DNA from 2 places in the Desulfomicrobium apsheronum genome. Region 1 is predicted to be linked to the other one. Evidence: riboswitches for the same ligand, from Rfam matches in the RefSeq annotation. Region 1 holds a riboswitch; the other holds the start of a gene.
The links. A riboswitch is a leader RNA that binds a small molecule or an ion and turns the genes downstream of it on or off. The one in region 1 is predicted to bind cobalamin.
Positions count from the first base shown of each region.

Region 1 (7,174 bases):
TTCGAGGTTGTAGAGGCTGCCCGTCTCCTCCTGAAAGCGCACCGTGATCTCCCGCAGATGTTCGAGGGTGCGGATCATGAGTCGTGTCCCGGCCTCGGTGTCGATGCCCTTGCCGAGCAGATTCATACAGGCTTCGTGACCGCCCAGAATGCCGATGGTGCTGAAATGGCTGCGGAAGCCGTTTTTGAGATAGCGGCTGGAAAAGGGGAACATGCCCTTGTCCATGTTGTCGGTGACCATCTTGCGCTTGAACTCAAGGGAATCCTTGGCCAGGGAGGCATACTCGCCCACCAGGTCCAGAAAATCTTCCTCGCCCTGGGCCAGATAGGCCAACTTGGGCAGATTGAGCGTCACGACACCTATGGACCCCGTCAGATCCCCCGCGCCAAAAAGACCGCCGGTACGCTTGCGCAGCTCGCGCAGGTCCATCTGCAGACGGCAGCACATGGAACGGACGTCCTCGGGCTTCAGGTCGGAGTTGATGAAGTTCTGGAAATACGGAACGCCGTACTTGGCCGTGAGCTTCAGCAACAGCTCGCCAACCTCGGTCTCCCAGGGAAAGTCCGGGGTGATGTTGTAGGTTGGGATGGGGAAGGAAAAAATCCGCCCATGATAATCGCCGACCAGCATGACCTCAAGGAAGGCCCGATTGATCATCTCCATCTCGGCTGCGTACTCGCCGTAGGTGCTGTCCTGAAGTTTGCCGCCGATGATGACTGCCTCAGAGGCGATGTGCGCGGGCGGAGCCAGGTCGAAGGTCAGGTTTGTGAACGGGCTCTGCCCGCCCCAGCGCGAGGTCGTGTTCAGGTTGAACACGAACTTCTGCATGGCCTGCTTGACCTCTTCGTAGGTCATGCTGTCATGACGGACCAGTGGAGCCAGATACGTGTCCACGTTGTTGAAGGCCTGTGCGCCGGCCCACTCGTTCTGAAGCGTGCCCAGAAAATTGACCATCTGTCCAAGGGCCGCGTCAAAATGCTTGGGCGGGCCAGAGGAACAGCGTCCTTCAAGATTGAACCCCTCAAGCAACAGATCGCGCAGGGACCAACCGGCGCAGTATCCGGCCAGACCAAAAGAAAGATCGTGGATGTGGAAATAGCCGTGCTCGTGGGCCTGCCGGACTTCCTCGGGATATTTCTCCAGGGAATAGCGGGCCTGCACGGATCCGGACAGATGCAGCATCAGGCCCTGAAAGGAATGCGCCATGTTGGCGTTCTCGCTGACACGCCAGTCGGACTTATCCAGGTAGCTGTCGATGGTCTCGGTCACGTCCAGGAAGGTTTCGGTCTGGCTGCGAATCGCCCGGCGCTTTTCGCGATACACGATATAGCGCCTTGCGACCTGATAAAGCCTGGACTCCATGAGCACCTGCTCGACGGTGTCCTGAACCAGCTCTTGCTCGGGCATGGCCTCGGACTCAAGCTTGGACTCGACCTTGCCGGCCAGACGTTTGGCCAGGATGGGATCCTTGATGCCGCTGGCGTTGAGGGATTTCAAAATTGCCTGGGCTATCCGGTCCACGGACCAGGATTCTACACGGCCATCACGTTTCACAATCTGCTGAGGCATGAATACTCCAATAAAGTTCGGTCGAATTGAAAATCAGGAAAAATCGTCATCGCTTCGGGGATGCACAAATTCCTGGAAAAGCAAAGGCAGGCCTTGCGGCATCTGGGCCTGGGTCGTCTCCAGATCCTCGGGAGTCAGGCTCGGCACCTTGGTGCAGCGAAAATAGACGCGTCCGGGATACGCACGGGCCAGTCCGAAAACCTCCTCCAGCGCGTCGCGGGCCGCATCGGCCGCCAGAGCCTGCCCGGTCAGCTCCGGATACATGAACCAGGGACCCTTGACGTCAACGGCCACGGCCTGGACAAGCCCTGCCGCTAGCACGCGCTCCAGGACATCCGGCGCGGAGCCGTTGGAATCAAGCTTGACCGGCAGGCCGGTCGAGGAAAGATCCGCAAGCAGCCCGTCCAGATCCGCCAGACAGGTCGGCTCTCCACCGGACAGGGTGATCCCGTCCAGCCAGCGCTTGCGGCGGCGCAGGTCGGACAGAACAACTTCCCGGTCAAGGCTGGGCAACAAGGTCCATTTCCAGGCCAGGGATGCGTTGTGGCAGGTCGGGCAGCGCAAATTGCAGCCGCCGGCAAAAAGCACGCACGTGATTTTGCCCGGCCAGTCGCAGAGACTCACCGGCACCATGCCACGCACGCGTTCCCATGAAGGAATCGTGTCAGTCATGTTCGCTCGAAGTTGTGATGACGTTTTTCTGAACAACTCAACGCCCTGCATCCGCGTGCAGAGGGTTAAGAGAATTGCTTCAGGCAGGTTTTCTGGCTTGCCCCCGCACGCGGCGTCTCCCTTTGCGGGATCGGCCTTTAACGCGCGAAATCGGGATTACAGTGGCGGGACCGCCCCGGACTCGCACCGGGTTCCCTTGCTCCTGAAGTAGTTTCGCAGAACAGGTCGAGTATTAGGACATCGAGACAACGGGATCAACCAAAACCTTTTCCACAGGGGCGTCTTTACCGTGTGGAAGAAGAATTCAGGTCAATGAATGCGAACGGTTATGGCGCAAAAAATTCAGCCCTGCCATGGGAAGAGTCAGCGCGAAAAATATGGCCAGCACAAGGAAGGTCGTGGACAGACCGTGGCTGTCGGCAAGCAAACCCACCAGCGGACCGGTGATCACGAACCCGGTGCGGAAGGCCAGGCTGTGCAGCGACAGGATGCTGGCCCTGTTCGCCCGGCTGCTCAAGGCCTGCAAGCGCGAGCGCATGAGCGGGCCTTGCAGCCCGCGCATGGCCGTAAGCAGATAATAGAACAAAAAACCTCCCACGGCCGTGACGGTTCCAAGTCCAAGATACGCCACGACGATCAGCACGAAGAAAAGCGCCTGCATGCCGGCCGCGCCCAGCTTGCCCTCGACCCGATGGCTGTTTGCGGCAGCCAGGGCCACAACCAGATTGGCCCCGGCCCAGGCCGGTCCGAACCAGGTCACGGGAACCAGGCATTCCTGCATATAGGGCTGAATGAGCCAAACCATATAGAAGGAAGCCAGCCCCAGAAGCATGCCGTTCATGATGGTCGCCCGGATGGCCGAGCTTTCCCGGAAGGCGAATCTGCAAACCCGCAACGCTTCGGCCAGATGCGATACCACCGGCCCGCCGCTTTCCGCCTTGGGTTCTTTCAAGGTCAGGCACAATCCCAGAGCCAGGGTCCAGATCCCGATCTGAGCCACGAAGGGCAACAGCGGCCAGTGCGCGTACATGAGTCCGGCAAAGAGCGCGCCCGCAGCCTCTCCTCCTTGAGCCCATCCGACCATGCGCCCGTCGCAGCGGGTGTAGAGGTCCACCCGGTCCTTGGCGCGCAAGGTCTCGAAAAGCAGCGCCGTGTCCGATCCGCTGATGAAGGCGTAAGAGACGCCCAGCAGCAACTCGGCGACAAGCACTCCCCAGAAGGTCCCCGCGGCCAGATACCAGCCCCAGCCGATAATGCCGAAGACGCAGGCCGTGATCAGCGCCCAACGATAACCCAGGCGGTCGCTGACGTACCCGGACGGATACTCCATGATCACGCTGGCCAGGGAGAAAAACACCTGAAGGGTCAGAATTTCGGTCAGGGTCAGGCCGATCTCGTCCTTCCAGAACAGGGTGATGATGGCCATGGGGAAAAGGGTCATCTTCAGTGCCGCGAAGACGTTGAGGGTCAGCAGCGTTCGCCGTAGTCCGTCCTCGCTGGCCTGCCCGCGACCGTTCCCCGTCCTGGCACGCAAGAGCACGGGCCGCTACTCCCTGATCAGCGGGCCAAAGAACCGACCCGCCGCACGAGGCTTGCCCACCAGCTGAGGCAAGGCATGGTTAAGCGCGTGAATGACCGGAAGGCTGAGTCCAAAGCTCACGAGAGTCACCAAGGCGCTCACGAGAAACACGCTTAAGCCATCCGGAGGAAGATAGGTGACGCTCCACGCGGCCACGGGAGGATTGACAAAATGATAGAACACCCCGTTCAAACCGAGCAGTATGATGGCATTACGCCCAAAAAAAGCGAGCAGGGAGACGTTGTGCAGCACACGTCCCAAAGCCATGATCATGGCGGTCCCCGCCAAGGCGGTGAAAGGAAACCACAGAAAATGCCCATGCCCTGAAAGCAGGATGATCACGGCCTGCAGGTACCTGAACGGGCCTTGGTTGAGGTCATACGTGAAATGAACCGCAGCCAGGGCCACCACGAAAATTGCCGCTGCCGCGCCAACCGAAACGCGCCCCGGCAATCCACTCCTGCCAAGCAGCACGCCCACGAGATAAAACGCATAGACAACGGGAACTTCGTGCATGAGCCAGAAACTCACGTTCTGGCCGAAAAAGAAATACTGCTCATTGAGGGCAAAACCGCCGACATAACAGACAAGGGCAACCGCCATGATTCGCAAAGGAGAATTCAAATACGGCTGTAAAAGGCGATGCAGGCACTCCACGCTGACCAGACAAGCCACGAACCACAGTGGGACGTTGAAGAGGGGGAAGCCCAGGGCCGTGGACACGACGGCCTTGAAGTAACCGTGCACGCCCGAGAGATCGAGCATGGGGAACCAGCCCGAGAACACCAGCGACAAGGCCGCCAGCGTGACGCTGAAAAAAAGGTACGGCGCGATCCGCCCGGCCAAGGTCGTTTGCACGAATTTCCGAATGGGCGGAACGCTTGGCCGCGCGCCCTTCACCCACCCTGAAAGAACAAAAAAGAGAATCATGTGGAATGAGTAGATCCACTTGTAATGCACGGCGGCGGCAGGATTTTTCAGATACATGATCTGTTCGACGAAGTGTCCGTAATAGACAAGCAAGAGCCCCAGCGCCCTGGCAACATCAATGGCGACCTGGCGCCCGTTTTCCGCATCCTTCATGCCAACTCCTTGAGGCTGCCGCCTCATGTCCGGTCCATCAAACCTCGACAGCACACAGGTAATGAACACAGATGCCAAGCATTTGTCATCCCCCCCAAAAAAAAAGGCCCCGAAGGGCCTTTTTCTTGTGACAACCATCTCTACTTATTGAGCTTCACTTCCTGAGGGAAGATCGGCAAATAGCGGTAGGAGATGCTCATGACCAGGAATCCGTAGGCGACGATCATGAGCGAGGTGGACCATTCCGCCCAGTTGGGTACGTACGTGGTCCAACGGTCGAAAGGCATGACCGGAATGGCCAAGGCCTGAACCGTGAATACGAAACGGTTGATGGTGACGCCAATGGCGGCCATGACGACGGCGCTGTACATGAGCCACGGACGATTGCGCACGGCGGGAGTGACCAGCAACGCGGCCGGGATTACGCCGAACCAGAAGAGTTCGAGCCACAGCAGGATCTTGCCGTATCCATGCTCACTGCTGAACATCTCGTCGAAGGTCAGGCCCATGCCGGGCAGGATGCCCTTGGCCCAAGCGTAGGTGTCGATGATCTTGAAGAAGATGTAGACGCACAGAAGCAGACCGGAGATCTTGCCGAGGAGCTTCTTGGTGTCATAGCTGACCAGCTTGCGCCCGGTGATGCCTTCCATCATCGCGGCACACAGCATGGTGAAGCCGGGTCCGGCGGCGATGGCCGAAGAGATGAACAGGAAGAAGGTCCAGGGCCAGATGAAAAAGCCTTCACGGAACACGAACGGACGGCCGAAGAGCACGCCGTACATGCCGCCCAGGGAACCCTGGTGGAAGAAGGACAGGAAAGTGCCGATGCCGGCGAAAAGCGGCATGTAGACATGGAAGTTGTGAGCAAGATGATGACAGAACCTGTTCTGGTTGATCTTGCGGTTTTCCAGGATGATCGGCACATATTCGATGATCAGCACCGTGCAGTAGCAGGTGATGCAGAAGATGACTTCCGTCAGCATGGAGTGAACGTTCGGATGCCAGTAGCCAAACCAGGCCCTGAGCGGCTGACCGATGTCGAGCACCAGAATCAGCATGGCGCCGGAGTAGCAAAGGAATCCGACGATGACCGCCAGGTTGATGACGTTCTTGAGTTCGTCGATGCGGACGATGTACCGCAAAAATCCGGAGAAAAAGGCTCCGGCGCCCAGGGCGATGACCGCCAAGTCAAAGGTGATCCACAGGCCGAACCCGAAATAGTTGTCCAGGCCTGTCACGCCGATACCGGTTCCCAGGACCTTGAACGCGCCGTACCCTCCCCACGCGAGGAAGATGCTGATCACGCCCAACCAGGCCAGGAACTTCCCAACAGAACAACGCTCCACCCCTTCGGGCCAGTACGCTCTATCAGACATGTTCGCCCCCCTTGGCATTCTTCAGGTAATTGTCCCCGAGCTTCCTCACCCACTCACGCTTGGAATAATAATAGACCTGAGGATCGGTGCCGAGTTTCTCCAGCAGGCGGAAAGCGTACTTGCTTGCAGCCAGCTTGCTGACTTCATGCTCGGAATTGTTCAGGTCCCCGAATTTGATCGCACCCGTCGGGCAAATCTCGGCGCAGGCGGGGATGTATGCGTCCTCGGCCAATTCCGTCGGGTCTTCGCCGTTCATGCGAGCCTGTTCCTTGGCAGCCATGAAGCGATGGTGACAGAACGTGCACTTCTCGACAACGCCACGCGGACGGGCCGAAGCATAAGGAGTCAGGACCTTTTCCATGCCTTCGGGCCAGATTGGATCGAACCAGTTGAAATAACGTGCATGGTAAGGACAGGCCGCCATGCAGTACCGGCAACCGATACAGCGGGGATAGACCTGGCTGACGATGCCGCCTTCCTCGTCCTTCAGGGTGGCCACTACCGGGCAGACCGTGGAACAGGACGGATGACCGCACTGCATGCATGGCCGGGGCAGATAGGCGACCTCATGGTCGGGGAAAGGCTTCTCGTTGGACAGTTCGTATATGTTCATCCAGTCGTTGGTGCGCAGTTTGTTGGCTGCGTCGGCCTCGGGGGGAAGGTTGTTTTCCGCCCGGCAGGCCACGGTGCAGGCACCGCACCCGGTACACTTGTCAAGGTCGACAAGCATGCCCCATTTTACTTTGAATTCTATTGCTTGCATTGTGAATATCCTCTTATTTTCTCCAGGTGCCCAAAGGAAGTGCTACGCCTTGCTGACAGTGACACGCACCGTTGCGAACCGGGACAGCCCGGACTCTGCTTCGGTATCGGCAGCCAGCAGTTTGTAAACGTT
Region 1 is NZ_FORX01000001.1:396,498-403,671, reverse strand. Features, by position in the region: gene BMZ40_RS01825 (ribonucleoside triphosphate reductase) at 1-1,569, opposite strand, end outside; gene BMZ40_RS01820 (anaerobic ribonucleoside-triphosphate reductase activating protein) at 1,603-2,241, opposite strand; cobalamin riboswitch at 2,307-2,462, opposite strand; gene BMZ40_RS01815 (MFS transporter) at 2,546-3,781, opposite strand; gene BMZ40_RS01810 (acyltransferase family protein) at 3,788-4,903, opposite strand; gene qrcD (menaquinone reductase integral membrane subunit QrcD) at 5,044-6,279, opposite strand; gene qrcC (menaquinone reductase iron-sulfur cluster-binding subunit QrcC) at 6,272-7,042, opposite strand; gene qrcB (menaquinone reductase molybdopterin-binding-like subunit QrcB) at 7,085-7,174, opposite strand, start outside.

Region 2 (7,174 bases), on a different contig from region 1:
GAGATACTCGGGCAAACCCAGATTCATGGAAACCTCACCGGAAAGATGTTTGTCCCGGGCATACGCCAACATCATAACCGTAACTGTGGCGAAAAAAATGACGGACAGGGTTTCGCGGAACAGTTTGAGCCGACGGCGCACCTTGGTGGACATGAGCTGCACGAAGACCTCCACCCCGATGTGCGAGCGATGTGAATGCGCGTACGGCAGGGAGAGCCCCAACGCCAGAACGGCCAGAAAGGTGACGATCTCCTCGGAGCCGAAAATGGGGCTGCGATTCAACCTGCCTGTAATATCGGCCACGGTCAGCAGCGCCATTCCCAGAAGACACAGGCATCCGCCGATGCGCATCACGCTTCCGATACGTGCCAGAATTTTTTCAACGATCTCCACAAGCATTCTCCAGACTACATGACGCAGGGGCAGGAGCCTTGCGGCTCGTGCCCCTGCAACACCTTGATATTTTGAAGACTATTTCAAGTTGGCGCGCATGAAATCAAGCACGGCCTTGCCGTCCGCTCCGGCCTTGGCGCATTCGGCCTCGTATTCACCGAAGATGGGCTCCATGGCCTTGGTCCAGCGTTCGGCCTCGGCCGGTTCCAGGGTGACCACGGCGTTGCCCTCCTGGGCCAGGAAAAATTCCAGGCCTTCCTTGTCGCTGTCATCCCAGGCTTTTCCGTGCCTTGGAATCCAGTCCTGGCTGACCTCGGTCATCGCTTTTTGCACCTCGGGGGAGAGTGAAACCCAGACATCCTTGTTGATGACCACAAAAAAAGTGGTCGTGTAGGCCACGGCGGTGGTGTCCGTTAAATAGTCGACGACTTCGCCCATCTTCCAGCCCTTGTTGGTCTCGACGGGATAGATTCCACCATTGACGACGCCCTTCTGGATGGACTGGTAGGAGTCGGGCATGGACATGGCCACCGGATTGCCGCCCAGGGCGGAGATGACGCTTGCGCTGTTGCCGGTGGCGCGGATCTTCATGCCCTTCAGCTCTTCCATGGAGATCACGGCCTTGCCGGCGGTATGCAATTTGCCCGGTCCATGCGCATGAAAATAAAGGACATGCACGTCGTCGAATTCCTTGGGCTTGAACTGGTCGTACACTGCGTTGGCCAGCGCCGTGGCTTGCACGCCGGTCGTGTAGCCCATGGGCAGATCCACTCCGGACAGGACCGGGAAACGCCCCTTGGTGTAACCGAGGGCGGACAGACCGATATCCGAGATGCGCTGCACCACGCCGTCATAGCAATCCTTGGGCTTGGTCAGGGTGCCTGCCGGATAGTAGTCGATGACGACCTGACCGTTCGAGCGGGCCTCGACCTCGCGGCACCACTCCTCGGCCAGAATCGACTGGATGTGGGTCGGCGGGAAGAAGTTGCTGTAGGACAGCTTGGCGGGTCCCGCGGCGATGGCCTGCGCCGAAAATCCCAGAACGACGAAAGCCAGGGTCGCGACTCGTAAGAACAGCCTCATGACAATAATCCTCCGTGTGAAAAGTAAGACCGCGCACCATGCGCGAGCCTGATTATTCCTGGGTATCCAGGGCGTTGGCCAGAGCGAGTTTCATGGCTGCCCGGCGAAAATCCTTGCGGTCGATGGTCCCCGTCCCGAGCAGGGAATGGATCAGAAATCCCTCGAACAGGGCCGTGTTCAGGGCGCCGATCTTGCGCGCCGGATAACCGCTGCGCACATACGGCGCGACAATGTCATCAAAAATTTCGTTGGAGAGACGATACAGGGACTGGTTGAGCTGCGCGCGCAGATCCTCGTTGCGGGAGGCATGGATGGTGAATTCGAGAAAGATCGAACTCCAGTTGCGGTCATCGATCATGGTCACCAGAAAATCGAGGATACGGTCCATGACCTCTTCAAGGCTGCGCGCATCCTGCAACGCGGCATCGCGCATGGCGCGGTAGGACTGCATCTTGATGGCGATGATGGCCAGCATGATCTCGTCCTTGCTTTGCCAGTGCCGATAGAAATTACCCTTGGCATAGCCTGCGTCCGAAGTGATCTCGGCCACAGTGGTAGCGACAAAGCCCTTGGCGGCGAAAAGTTTTTCCGCCGAATCGAGCAGCTCGCGCTGGGTCTGGAGTGATTTTTCCTGCTGTTTTCTGGCCACTAGGCTTCCTTTTTTGGACAATGGTCATAAAGTGACCCAAAGTCATTTTGTGACCAAGTATTCTTGTAGCCCGAATCTGTCAAGCGCCCACCACCGAGGAGGATTTCTTGACAGCCCCCTGGGCCCCGACTAGCGTCTTTTCCACTTCGGATACCTTAGGGTGTAAAAGGGAATCCCGTGCAAATCGGGAGCGGACCCGCCGCCGTAAGTTTCAAAAGCCATCCTCCACGCTGTCCACTGGGATCAATCCTGGGAAGGACGAGGATTGGTGAAACGAGCCGGAAGACCTGTCCGAGGTCCAACCACAGTTTGTGCTGCCTGCAACGGGGGATTTTTGCGGGCCGCGCCCTTGGACGTCAGTCCTTTTCTCTTCTCACTGCCCCCGCCAAACCTGGAGGTCTCATGTTCAAAGCCTCGCATGTTTGCGGACTCTTTCTGTTCATTTTTCTGCTCGCCCTGTGCGGCCCGGCCCTGGCCGGACACAGGGAGCGGCCGCCCAAAAAGGGAATCCTGCTGGTGGCCTTCGGCACGACCGTGCCCGAAGCGCGCAGCGCCCTGGATCACCTCGGAGAGAAAGCGCGGCTGCGCTTTCCCGGCATTGAAATCCGCTGGGCCTATTCTTCGCGCATCGTGCGCGAGAAACTTGCCGCCCAGGGTCAGGACTTCGATTCTCCGGCCATGGCCCTGGCGCGGATGATGGACGACGGCTTCACGCACGTGGCGGTACAGTCCCTGCACACCATCCCGGGAGAGGAATTCCACGGCCTGCAACGCACGGTACAGGCTTTTTCCGGCCTGCCCAAGGGCATGGACAGCGTGGTCCTGGGCCTGCCGCTGCTGGCCGAACCCGCCGACGTCGAAGCCTGCGCCTCGGCCATCATGGCCAGTCTCCCGGCGGAACGAAACGCGGGCGAAGCCGTCGTCCTGCTGGGCCACGGCACCCACCACCCGGCAAACATCTATTATCCAGGCCTCCAGTACTCCCTGAACCGACACGACCCGCTGGTCCTGATCGGCACCGTCGAAGGCACGCCGTCCCTGGACGACGTGCGGCAGGTTCTGAAAGACCGCAAGATCTCAACTGTCTATCTTGCGCCCTTCATGGCCGTGGCTGGGGACCATGCACTGAACGACATGGCCGGAGACGAGGAAGACTCCTGGAAATCCGTGCTCACCTCCGACGGCCTGACCTGCATTCCGGTCCTGCGCGGAACGGCCCAGATCCCGGCCTTCGTCGACATCTGGCTGGACCATCTACAGGCGGCGCTGGAGCGCCTGCCCTAGCCCCATGAACGACAGGCGACACACAAGGGCATGGCTGGCCATGGCGGCGGCCGTGCCCCTTTCCATCTATGCAGCCCTTTTTTTCGGGTCCTACCCCCTGCCCGCCGAGGCCATCCACAACGCCCTCGCGGCCATGCTCCATGGCCAGATCGAGAGTCAGGAACTGGTCATCGTGCGCGACATCCGTCTGGGCCGCATCCTGCTTTCGTTCCTGACCGGCGCTGCATTGGCCGTATCCGGCGGCGTTTTCCAGGGCCTGCTGCGCAACCCTCTGGCCGACCCGTTCACCCTCGGGATATCCAGCGGCGCGGCCTGCGGCGCGGCCCTGGCTCTGGGCATGGGATGGACCGTGGCGGGGCTTTCGACCCTCCCGCTGGCCGCGCTTGGCGGAGCGTTCGCGGCCATGACCCTGGTCCTGGCCATGAGCAGACTGGCCGGAGACTTCTCCCGCGAGAGCCTTGTTCTGGGTGGGATCGTCGTCTCCACTTTTCTCGGCGCAGCCATCGCCCTCATCAAGTCATTGAACGAAGAGTCGGTGGCGGCCATCGTGTTCTGGATCATGGGCAGCTTCCAGGGGCGGGGGTTCGAGCACGTGGGGCTCATGCTGCCGTACATGATCGCAGGCTCCGCCCTGGTCCTTTTTCTGGCCCGGGAGCTCGACATCCTGGGCCTCGGGTCCGAGCAGGCGGCACAGGTCGGCGTGTCCGTGGGACGGGCGCGCATCGGCCTGCTCATCGGTGCCGGAATGCTGACCGCCGCGGCAGTCAGCGTCTCCGGCATCATCGGCTTCGTCGGCCTTGTGGTGCCCCATCTGGTGCGCATGCTCATCGGACCGGACTCAAGGCCCCTGCTTCTTTTTTCGGCCCTGGGCGGAGGAATCCTGCTGCTCTGGTCCGACGTTCTGGCCCGCACCATTCTCTCCCACGGAGCGGAATTGCCCGTGGGCGTGGTCACAGCCCTGTTCGGAGGCCCCTTCTTCTGCCTGATCATGGCCAGGGGACGCAGGCCGTGAGCACACCAATGATCGACATCCGGAACCTGAGCGCAGGCTACAAGGGACAACCCGTGCTGCGCGGCATCTCCCTTAACGTCGGGGAAGGCGAGTTCACGGGCATTCTCGGTCCCAACGGCAGCGGCAAGACGACCCTCATCCGCGCCCTGTCCGGAGTCCTGCCTTACGCTTCCGGCAGCATCCACATCGCGGGCCATGACGTACGTGCCCTTTCGGCCAAGGCCCGGGCCCGGCATTGCGCCACCGTGGCCCAGAAAAACCCGGGACTTTCCGGGGTGCGCGCCATGTCACTGGTGCTCATGGGGCGCTACCCTCATATTTCATTCCTTGGCGGCTACTCCAGGCACGACTACCTGCGCGTGCAGGCGGCCATGGAGGAGACAAGCTGTCTCGATCTTGCCGAGCGCAGCACCGAAGCGCTCTCCGGCGGAGAGCTGCAGCGAGTCATCACGGCCAAGGCCCTGGCCCAGGACACCAGACTCCTGCTGCTGGACGAGGCCGCGTCCAACCTCGACGTGGCCCGGACCATGGATCTCTACGAGCTGCTGCGAATCAAAAATGCCGCCGGACTGACAATCCTGACCGTGGCCCACGACCTGAATCTTGCCGCCCTCTATTGCCAGCGACTGGTCTTTCTGAAAAACGGTTCCGTCGCGGCCGATGGACCGACCCGCGAAATTTTCACGGCCCAAACCTTGAGTGACATATATGAAACACCCCTCGCCGTGGCGGAGCATCCCCTCACCGGGACTCCCCAAGCTTATCTGGTGCCTCGTGCTTAACCTTTTCCTGTTTCAGGCGGCAGCGGGCGCAACCTCCCTGGACGGGATCTCCGTCATGGACGATGAAGGCCGCCGGATACGCCTCGATGCGCCCGCGACCCGGATCATCGCCCTCTACGGCGCGTTCAACGAGATCCTGGCCGACATGGGCCGCGAAAACCTGCTCATCGCCCGCACCGCCAGTGACGACCTGCCCCCGTCCATCGCCGGCAAGCCGTCCATCGGAACACATTTGCGGCCCAACGCGGAGCTGATCATCGGCCTTGCGCCGGATCTTGTCCTGCAGCTCGGCGGCCGGGGCGAGGCCATGGAGCCGGTGCGCTTTCTGGAAAAACGGGGCCTCAAGGTCGCGGTCTTCGATCTTGAGAATTTCGACCAGCTATTTTCCGTCATGGAGCGCCTCGGCACTCTGACCGCGAGCACGGATCAGGCCACGGAACGCATCCACTTCATGCGCTCGGAACTTGCGCGCATCGAAGCCCAAAACCGCCCACCCCGACCTAAAATCTTCTTCGAGGCTCGCTACCCCACGCTCCTGGCGGCAGGACAGGGCTCCATGGCGTCGGAGATAATTTTCAAGGCCGGCGGGGAAAACTGCGTCGCCGCCCCGGACAAGCTCGTGCGCCTGGGTGAAGAGGAGCTCCTGCGCCTCGCCCCCGACATCTACCTCATGCAGGCGGGGCCCATGAACCCGAGCCCCGTACCCATGACCGATCGCAGCCTCTTTCGCACCCTGGACTGCGTGAACTCCGGCCAGGTCCATGTCGTGGATCAGAAGGTCTTTTCCCGACCCGGCCCGCGCAGCCTTGAGGCCGTGCGCCAACTCTCAAACATCATTTCAAACTGGAAAAAGGAGGTCCGACCATGAGCGGCCATCTCTACGGCATCGGCGTTGGACCAGGAGACCCGGAACTCTTGACCATCAAAGCGGCGGGAATCCTTGGCCGCGTGGACGTCATCCTCGCGGCGTCCTCGACCAAGAACGACGACTCACTGGCGCTGGACATCGCACGTCCCCATTTGAAGCCGGACGCGCGCGTCATCCGCCTGGGCTTTCCCATGAGCCGCGACGAGGGCACCCTGCAATCCGCCTGGGAGGAAAACGCCCGTCTGGTTCTCCATGAACTTGCCGAAGGACACGACGCGGCCTTTTTGACCCTGGGCGACCCGCTGCTCTATTCGACCTTCGCCTACCTGCTGCGCACCCTGCGCGGCCTGGCCCCGGAGCAGGCCGTGACGGTAGTTCCCGGCATAACATCCTTTCAGGCCGTGGCGGCGGCCACTGAGACCGTGCTGGCCGAAAGCGCCCAGAACCTGCTCATCCTGCCCGGCATCCGCGACGCCGCCGATCTGCGCAGGAGCCTGGAGAGTGCTGACAATGCCGTCATCCTCAAGGCCTACACGAACTTTTCTGCCATCCGCGAAGAACTGCGCAATTTTCCGACCCCGACCCATTGCGTTTTTGCGTCAAGAATGGGCATGAAGGAACAGTTCATTACGCGCAGCCTGGACGAGGCGCCGGACAATCCGACCTATCTCTCGCTCATGCTGCTGACCAAAAACGACTCACTTTGAACCAAGGATAAGTTTATGCCCAAAGCCATCGTCATTGCCGGAACTTCCAGCGGGTGCGGAAAAACTTCCGTCACTCTCGGCCTGATGAAAGCTTTCGCCCGCAAGGGCCTGGTGGTGCAGGGCTTCAAGTCCGGCCCGGATTTCATCGATCCCGGACTGCACCGCCTGGCCTCGGGCCTGCCCAGCCACAACCTGGACGGCTGGATGCTCTCGGCCGATGAGATCCATCGCATCTTCCGACGCAACCACGAAGGTTGCGACATCTCCATCATCGAAGGAGCCATGGGCCTCTTCGACGGCATCGGTGCCGTCAGCGAGGAAGGCTCGGCCGCGCAGCTGGCCAAGATTCTGGGCGTGCCCGTGATGCTGGTGGTCAACGCCCGGGGCATGGCCCGA
Region 2 is NZ_FORX01000013.1:53,256-60,429, forward strand. Features, by position in the region: gene BMZ40_RS12405 (TRAP transporter small permease) at 1-393, opposite strand, end outside; gene BMZ40_RS12410 (TRAP transporter substrate-binding protein) at 472-1,476, opposite strand; gene BMZ40_RS12415 (TetR/AcrR family transcriptional regulator) at 1,529-2,125, opposite strand; cobalamin riboswitch at 2,257-2,434, shown strand; gene BMZ40_RS12420 (sirohydrochlorin cobaltochelatase) at 2,528-3,409, shown strand; gene BMZ40_RS12425 (FecCD family ABC transporter permease) at 3,414-4,421, shown strand; gene BMZ40_RS12430 (ABC transporter ATP-binding protein) at 4,418-5,203, shown strand; gene BMZ40_RS12435 (ABC transporter substrate-binding protein) at 5,196-6,071, shown strand; gene cobI (precorrin-2 C(20)-methyltransferase) at 6,068-6,778, shown strand; gene BMZ40_RS12445 (cobyrinic acid a,c-diamide synthase CobB) at 6,794-7,174, shown strand, end outside.
Region 2: another riboswitch for cobalamin. It lies ahead of BMZ40_RS12420 (sirohydrochlorin cobaltochelatase); the one in region 1 lies ahead of BMZ40_RS01820 (anaerobic ribonucleoside-triphosphate reductase activating protein).